DNA from 2 places in the Brevibacillus sp. BD137 genome. Region 1 is predicted to be linked to the other one. Evidence: riboswitches for the same ligand, from Rfam matches in the RefSeq annotation. Region 1 holds a riboswitch; the other holds the start of a gene.
The links. A riboswitch is a leader RNA that binds a small molecule or an ion and turns the genes downstream of it on or off. The one in region 1 is predicted to bind thiamine pyrophosphate.

Region 1 (4,387 bases):
TATTCGCTTTCGTCAACTGCATAAAGAGTGCAATACCCCGATCAAGTACACGAAAATGTGCCCGCACTGTCAACGCGAGGTCGATACGAGCGAAATCGTCCGTGGCTTCGAATACGAAAAAGGACATTTTGTCATGATCGACGATGACGATCTGGAAGCCATTACGCCAGAAACACGCAGAGCCATTGAAATTATCGACTTCGTAGACTTGTCGGAGGTCGATCCCGTTTATTTTCATAAGAGCTATTTCCTATCTCCACAGGACACTGGCGAAAAAGCATACGCCTTGCTGCGATCCGCTATGGAACAGACAGGAAAAATCGGCGTTGCACAGGTGACGATGCGCAATCGGCAAAGCCTGGCTGTTATCCGACTGTATGAACATTGCATCATGCTGGAGACGATCTTCTATCCAGATGAGGTGCGTCCCGTCAGTCAAGTACCTGCCTTGCCTGAAGCCACTGTACAGTTGGCCGAAAACGAACTGAAGATGGCAACTGAGCTCATTAGCAATATGACGATCCCTTTTGATCCGGCAAAATATACCGATGAATATCGATCCGACCTGCAAAAACTGATTGAGAAAAAATTGGAGGGTCAGGAGATCGCCACTGCACCTACCGTGGCAAGAACCAATGTTATCGATCTCATGCAGGCCCTAAAAGAAAGCTTGGAATCTACAGCTGGTCAAGCCACTATGCCTATAAAAATCGAGCCAGAACCAACCCCGTCAAAGCCTGCGCGAAAACGCACCACCGCTGCCTCCTCGTCCGAAAAAGAGCAGGCATCGAAAAAGGCGGCACCAGCCAGTCCGAAAAAGACTACGACTACTTCTACAACCAAAACACTCCGCAAAAAGAAGGCTACTTCTGGTTAGCTGCATACAAAAAAACCTGCCCACACTGGACAGGTTTTTTTGTATTCCCAGGACGGAATCTAGCTAGGCGCCATTTTTCTACACGGTTCAATATGGATATGAACGGCGTTAATGCGGTGAATCTTGCGCATCTGTTCTTCAATTTTTTCGGTGATGGTGTGACTCTCCACCACATTCAGACCTGGATCTACATGAATCACAACATCAACCAGCACGCTGCTTCCATGGTAGCGGGCTTTGATGTCACTGATATCCCTAACCCCTGAAATCGAGGAAATCGTAGCCCGCAGGTCCGCAAGCTCGCTCTCGTCAAACCCATCTGTCAAACGGTGGGTTGCTTCCCTGAAAATGTCCCACGCAGTCTTCAAAATGATGAGACCAACAACAAAAGCAGCTAACGGATCGAGCCAATGCAATTGAAACTGTGCGCCAGCCACCCCGATAAACGTCCCGATACTGACGAATGCGTCTGAACGGTTGTCAGCGGCTGCCGCATCTAGTGCTTGGCTGTTTGTTTTGATAGCAAGCTTTTTATTGTAGCGATAGACGAAAAGCATAATGACCGCAGTCGCAAGTGCTGTCCACCCTGCCAACAGGTCAGGAGCTGAATTTTTCGGGTCAAACAAGGATGGTACAGCATTCGTAATAACCTGAACTCCGACAAATAGCATAATAAATGATGCGACAAGTGCTGAAATCGTCTCGGCCCGGAAATGGCCATACGGGTGATCTTTATCAGGTGGTTTCCTTGCAATACGCAGCCCGATCAAAACAGCAATCGATGCGACAACATCTGTTGAGTTGTTAAGACCGTCGGCCATTAAAGCTTCTGACGCAGTGACATACGCAACTCCTATTTTTAATACAGAGCAGAAAATGTAGGCGAAAATACTCACCCACGCTCCACGTTCTCCTTGTTTTAGATCCGAATAAACATCCATACCTCATCACCTCAAAATACTTCTCCATCCTGCTTCGACAACGATGAATATCAAAGCGCTGGAAGCAGTTGCTTTTTTTCGAACTTCATCGTAACAGATCGGAATCATGTGGGTCTACAGAAACAGTTTTAGTCCGATTCACGAGAATAGGGGGGAGGAAAATGTGTTGCACACCTGCAATTTCCTTCTGGAAAATTTCCCTTGAATTTAAATGGACTTCCCGTTATCCTATTCTTGCAATCCAAAATAAAAAAGCACGGGAGCTTGGGATTCACCAGGCTGAGAGGATGGTACTGTGCCATCGACCGTTGAACCTGAACTGGGTAATGCCAGCGGAGGAATGTCATATACGACACGAAAAGTTACGCGTATCTTTAGGATACCCGTTTCTTCTCTACTCTCGCGTTGGCGTCGCATATTGTTTATGCGGCGCTTTTTCGCGGAAGTTTCTTTCGCCTCCCTAAACGGTTCTCACTTTCGTGCAACCAAAACAAGGAGGTTTTTTTATGTCATTGGTGTCATCTTTTCCAGGCAGTCGCAAAGTATACGAAACAGGTAGTCGTGCGGACATCCGTGTCCCGATGCGCGAGATTTCCCTTCATCCTACCGAAGGATTGTCTGGCTCCACACCCAATCCTCCTCTTCGCGTGTACGATACGAGTGGCGAGTATACCGCAACGGGTTACGTTCCTGACATTCAAGCCGGACTGCCCTCCATTCGCCATCAGTGGATCGATGAGCGAAATGATGCGGAAACGTATGTCGGTCGCGAACCACAACTAGTCGACGACGGAATCCGAAATGAAGAAAAGGCTGCCACCCTCCCCACTTTCCCTCGAGAGGACTACAAACCAAAACGGGCAAAGCCAGGCAAAAATGTTACCCAGCTTCATTATGCCCGAAAAAATATCATCACACCGGAAATGGAATACGTTGCCATTCGCGAGGGTGTCTCCCCTGAATTTGTACGGGCAGAAATCGCCGCTGGACGTGCGATCCTTCCTTCTAACGTCAATCACCCGGAAAGCGAGCCGATGATCATTGGCCGCAACTTTCATGTCAAAATCAATGCCAACATCGGAACGTCAGCCGTCAGCTCTTCGATGGAAGAAGAGGTCGAAAAAATGATTTGGTCTGTTCGTTGGGGTGCCGACACCATTATGGACCTCTCGACGGGAAAACATATACATACCACGCGGGAGTGGATTATCCGCAACAGCCCCGTTCCAATCGGAACTGTCCCGATTTATCAAGCACTTGAAAAAGTAAATGGGAAAGCCGAGGATTTGACATGGGAGGTTTACCGAGACACCTTGATTGAGCAGGCGGAACAAGGCGTCGATTACTTCACGATTCATGCTGGCGTTCTTTTGCGCTACATCCCCATGACAGCTAACCGTGTTACCGGCATCGTTTCACGCGGTGGGTCCATTTTGGCCGCATGGTGCCTGGCCCATCATGAGGAAAACTTTTTGTATACGCATTTCGCTGAAATTTGTGAAATTCTGAAGGCCTATGACATTTGTGTATCCCTCGGGGATGGACTGCGTCCTGGCTCTATCGCGGATGCGAATGACGAGGCACAGTTCGCGGAGCTTGAAACATTGGGAGAACTCACAAAAATTGCGTGGGAACACGACGTACAGGTCATGATTGAAGGCCCCGGTCACGTCCCGATACATCTTATTCGCGAAAATATGGATAAACAGTTATCTATTTGCCATGAAGCCCCTTTTTACACACTTGGACCACTCACGACAGACATTGCACCCGGCTATGACCACATTACTTCAGCGATTGGCGCTGCCATGATTGGATGGTTCGGAACAGCGATGCTCTGCTACGTAACGCCCAAGGAGCATCTCGGCCTTCCTAATAAGGAGGATGTCCGCAACGGTTTAATCGCATACAAAATCGCAGCGCATGCCGCTGATCTCGCAAAAGGACATCCGCGGGCAAAACAGCGAGACGACGCTTTATCCAAAGCTCGTTTTGATTTTCGCTGGAACGATCAATTCAATTTGTCCCTGGACCCAGAGCGCGCCCGCGAATATCACGATGAAACGTTGCCAGCAGAAGCCGCCAAATCCGCCCATTTTTGTTCCATGTGCGGGCCTAAATTTTGTAGCATGAAAATATCGCACGACATTCGTCACATTGCTAATGAACAAGGATCTGCCCAAGATCCCGCCATTCTTGAAGGGATGCAGGAAAAATCGCGTGAGTTCCGCGAACAAGGAAGCCGTTTGTACCAGTCGTAATTAAGGGGGATGCCTATGGAGGAAGCCAGTCGTTTACGCGAGAAGATCATTCGACTAGAGGCTGAGCTAGAGCAATTTAAACAACAATTGCGGCTCATTCAACAAGACTGTAGCCACGTCTATATCGAAACTCCACTTACGCGAACATGCTCCAAGTGTCTGCAATCCGAAAGCCTCTATTATTAATAGAAAAAGGTCGAAATCCTTTCTGGAGGATCTCGACCTTTTTTCTTGCTTATTTCGCTATCCCGACCTGCAACGGAAGTCCTTCCTTATAATAGAGAGTAGGCGATAGCAGGATGAAGAAA
Region 2 (4,387 bases), on a different contig from region 1:
GGCGTCAGCTACTGGAAACTCGGTTTGCCATTTCCGCAAAATTGGTTGTTGATCGAGGAGAACTTTCGTGTCCGTAAACGTGCATAGTCATCTGGCGTACATTCCAACGCGGGTTGTACGCCTTTTTTTTGAATGAAAAATCATGGTATGATGAAGATGACAGGAAGGAAAAGGGGAGAAATCATGGGAGAATGCAAATTGGATCACAGCCATGAGGATGTACTCAAAAAACTGGCAGAACAAGCTCCACATTTATCAGAGTTACGTGTGAGTCAATTCAAAAATCAGTTGGATGGCGAACTCAGCCAAGAGCGTCTAAATAAGCTGTTTCATTTATTGAAAAAGTATGACCTGGCAAGCCCCGAGGAGCGCCAAGAGCGCGAAAAACAAATGGATCACTTGTTTGGCTAAGCTTTATACATACGTTTTTTGTTTTGCCCCCGAGTGGGAGAATCAGGCTGGAACCATGGTTCCATGCAGCGAGGAGTAACGATGGACGACAGACTCTATTATCAGGATGCCTATACAAGTACGTTTTCGGCCCAGGTAACAAAAACTGGTGTCGAGCAAGATGGGACACCTTACGTGGTACTGAATCAAACGGCTTTTTACCCTACTGGAGGCGGACAGCCTTCCGACCTTGGTGTATTGGAAGAGATTCGTGTGGTAGATGTGGAAGAGGTAGACGGTGAAATTCGTCATCGACTGGAGGCTCCCTTGTCCGAAAGCATAGGGGAAGTAACGGGGCACATCGATTGGGACCGCCGCTTCGATCACATGCAGCAGCATGCTGGCCAACACATTTTATCTGCGTCCTTTCTGGAAGTCGTGCAAGCGGAAACCGTTGCCTTTCACTTGGGCAAAGAGCGCGTCACCATTGATGTACGACTGGATGAGTTGACAACAGAGGTATGGGAAAAGGTAGAAAAGCGCGCGAATCAGATTGTTTTGGAAAACCACCCCATCCTTGCACGGTTTGTTGATGACGAGGAATTGGCAACGCTGCCCTTGAAAAAACAGCCGACTGTTACCGAAAATATTCGTGTCGTGATGATTCCTGAGTTTGATTACAACCCATGTGGAGGAACACATCCTGCGCGCACGGGCGAAGTCGGGATGATCAAGATCTTGGGCTGGGAGCGACATCGCGGAAACATTCGTCTGGAATTCATCTGTGGCTGGCGAGCTTTGCGGGACTACAACCAAAAGCAAGCTGTCGTTCGCGATACAGCGAAGCTGCTCGCTACTAATGAAGGAGAACTGATCGCACAGACGGAACGCCTCCTTGCAGAACGCGACACCTTAAAGGCAAAATTGGCAGAAGTGGATAAGCAGCTCCTGGAAGTAGAAGTCAATCAACAACTAGCTGCTGCTAGCCAACTCGGTCAGTCGCGCCTCATTATGTGTACCTTCACAGACAAAACCATTCAACAGCTTCAGCAGTTCGCACAACTGGCTACTGCTCTGGCGCCAGATGCGATTTGCCTCTTGGCTGCTACTACCGAAGATAAAATGCAAATCGTGTTTGGTCGTGGGCAAGAAGTCAACGTAGCCATCAATCAAGTGTTGAAAGAAACCTTGCCGGTCATTAACGGAAAAGGTGGGGGAAATCCTGCGATGGCGCAGGGTGGCGGTCAGTCAGTAGTGGATGCGGAAGAAGTATTGTTGCATGCACGCAAACTGCTGGAAGCCTCACTGTTGTAAATGCATTCGATTCAAGAAATGGAGGAAACAGCGATGAACTGGAATCCGGGAGATATCGTTCGCGTTGCGCAGCGAACTGGTGAATATATTGCAGAAGTATTGGAAATTCACGATTCGAAGCTGCTGGTTAAGGTGCTGGCAGTTACCAAATTCCCGACGCAAGGCGATTTGCATTCTTCCTACGAAGTAGATGTGCCGCTGTTTCACCAGCGTCCAGCGCTGTCGTACATGGAAAAATTCATGACGCCTGTTCAAGGGCTCATTCGCTATAATGGAGCGATTCCCGACTACAAGGAATCTGTCCGACAAGCGATGGAGAGAGAAATGGAAAAGCTTTCGAAAATGGCAGCTTGGGCAGAGCGTTGTCTCGTTGAGCTGGAAAAGATGCATAAGGAAGCCTTTACAAACACGAAATAGAGTGGTACTGTAGTACTCGAATGTACGACAATTGCATAGCTTTACTACCAAACGGGGGCCAAGCAACGTTGGCTGAGATTGTGACGAGTGTGTTACTGACCGTTGAACCTGACCTGGGTCATGCCAGCGGAGGAAGAGGTATTTGGAATCAGTATCACGTGTCGCATCCGAGCGGAACTATGCTTGTTTGTGCGCATGTATGATAAGATGACACTCAACCATCCGAGGCGGATGGTTTTTTTATGCCATTCGTCCGGTGAGATGGGATGGGTATACGGCTTCTTCTGTTTGTCTGAATCGACTCAGGCAGGCGAGAGAAGCCGTTTTTTTTCCAGTAGAAGGAGGTAATCAATGATTGTTCAGCTGAATGGGAAAAAAGTAGAGTTGGCGGAAGAGATCACGACAGTGCGGGCTTTGCTCGCTTCTTATTCCCTGCAAGAGAAGATTGTTGTCGTTGAGCGAAATGGTGACATTATCGATCGCTCAGCGTACGAGCAAACACCGATTGCAGACGGAGATCGCATAGAAATCGTTCATTTTGTCGGAGGAGGATGATCATCATGATGGATACATTGAAAATTGGATCGTACGAGTTTCGCTCCCGCTTGCTTCTGGGGACTGGTAAATTCGCTGACTTGGATACACAAGGGAAAGCGGTAGAGGTGTCGGAAGCAGAAATTTTGACCTTTGCGATTCGTCGCTTGAATTTGGAAAATCCGCAAGAACCGAACTTTTTGGAACAACTTGATTTGAAAAAATTCACCCTGCTACCAAATACAGCAGGTGCCTATACAGCAGAAGAAGCAGTGCGCATTGCCCGTTTGGCTAAAGCATCTGGGCTGTGTGACATGATCAAGGTCGAGGTTATTGGAGACCCGAAAACACTTCTCCCTGACCCGATTGGCACACTCGAGGCTTCGAAAATCTTGGTGGAAGAAGGCTTTATCGTGCTGACCTACACCAATGACGACCCGATTCTTGCCAGACGACTGCAAGAGGTTGGCGTACATGCGGTTATGCCAGGAGCGTCGCCGATTGGTTCCGGACAAGGGATTGTCAACGAAAACAACCTCCGTTTTATCATTGAGGATGCCAAAGTACCGATTATCGTAGATGCAGGAATTGGTTCGCCGGCAGATTGCGCGAAAGCGATGGAGCTGGGTGCTGATGGTGTCTTGTTGAATACAGCCGTCGCTCTCGCTGACAATCCAGTTCTGATGGCAGAAGCGATGAAGCTCGGCGTGGAAGCAGGTCGCAAAGGCTTCTTGGCAGGTCGTATCGCGAAAAAGCGTTACGCGTCCGCGAGCAGCCCGGTCGAAGGGATGATTGAGTAGCGTGGATCGACTGACAGAAGCGGTAGAATCGATCGCCAGCCGCAAAGAAGAGCTGTTCGCTTTATTGGCAGAGCTCGTTTCTCATCCGACTGTGAGTCCTCCCGCGCGAAACAGTGATGCCGCACAAGGAGCAATCGCCGACAGGCTGCAAGCGATGGGATTCGAGGTAGATCGCTGGACGGTATATCCAGGAGACGACAATATTGTCGGTCGGTTATCAGGGAGTGCCTCAACCTACGCAAACAGTTTGATTGTCAACGGGCATATCGACGTGGCTGAAGTCGGTGATGACATCGGGTGGACCTATCCACCTTTTGCTTTGACACACGGCAAGGATGGGCGCCTGTACGGCCGTGGAGTTGCGGATATGAAAGGCGGACTCGCAGCGAGCTTGTTTGCGATCCAAATGCTGCGCGAACACGGAATCGAGCTTCAAGGCGATCTGCTCTTTCAATCCGTCATCGGAGAAGAAGCGGGTGAAGCGGGGACATTGGTCGCTATCGAGCGTGGCTATCAGGCTGACTACGCCGTTGTAGTGGACACGAGCAATCTGCAAATGCAAGGACAGGGCGGGGTCATTACAGGCTGGATCACGATTGAGAGTCCGACGACGCTGCATGACGGAATGCGTGCACAGACGATTCATGCAGGTGGACGCGTCCGGGGAGCTTCTGCCATTGAAAAAATGACGAAGGTGATCACCGCACTACAGGAGCTGGAGCGGGACTGGGCTGTCATGAAGTCCTATCCCGGCTTCCCGCCTGGCAGCAATACGATCAATCCTGCAGTCATCGAGGGTGGCCGGCACGCTGCGTTCATCGCAGACCGTTGCGCCCTATGGATTACTGTTCATTTTTATCCGAACGAATCCTACGAAGAGATTATTCGAGAGATCGAGGATCACGTCGGGCGCACAGCAGCAGCTGATCTTT

Region 2: linked by a shared signal. The riboswitch ahead of thiS (sulfur carrier protein ThiS) and the one ahead of thiC (phosphomethylpyrimidine synthase ThiC) in region 1 are both predicted to bind thiamine pyrophosphate.

What each region holds. Positions count from the first base shown of each region.
Region 1 covers NZ_JAOTNO010000001.1:246,583-250,969, forward strand. Annotated here, with positions in the region: gene ku (non-homologous end joining protein Ku) at 1-877, shown strand, start outside; gene ODZ53_RS01415 (cation diffusion facilitator family transporter) at 937-1,818, opposite strand; TPP riboswitch at 2,065-2,177, shown strand; gene thiC (phosphomethylpyrimidine synthase ThiC) at 2,325-4,079, shown strand; gene ODZ53_RS01425 (hypothetical protein) at 4,095-4,265, shown strand; gene ODZ53_RS01430 (DUF1904 family protein) at 4,315-4,387, opposite strand, start outside.
Region 2 covers NZ_JAOTNO010000002.1:437,844-442,230, reverse strand. Annotated here, with positions in the region: gene ODZ53_RS05395 (glycoside hydrolase family 18 protein) at 1-87, shown strand, start outside; gene ODZ53_RS05390 (hypothetical protein) at 184-411, shown strand; gene ODZ53_RS05385 (alanyl-tRNA editing protein) at 493-1,704, shown strand; gene kapB (kinase-associated lipoprotein KapB) at 1,738-2,121, shown strand; TPP riboswitch at 2,163-2,273, shown strand; gene thiS (sulfur carrier protein ThiS) at 2,473-2,676, shown strand; gene ODZ53_RS05370 (thiazole synthase) at 2,682-3,455, shown strand; gene ODZ53_RS05365 (acetylornithine deacetylase) at 3,448-4,387, shown strand, end outside.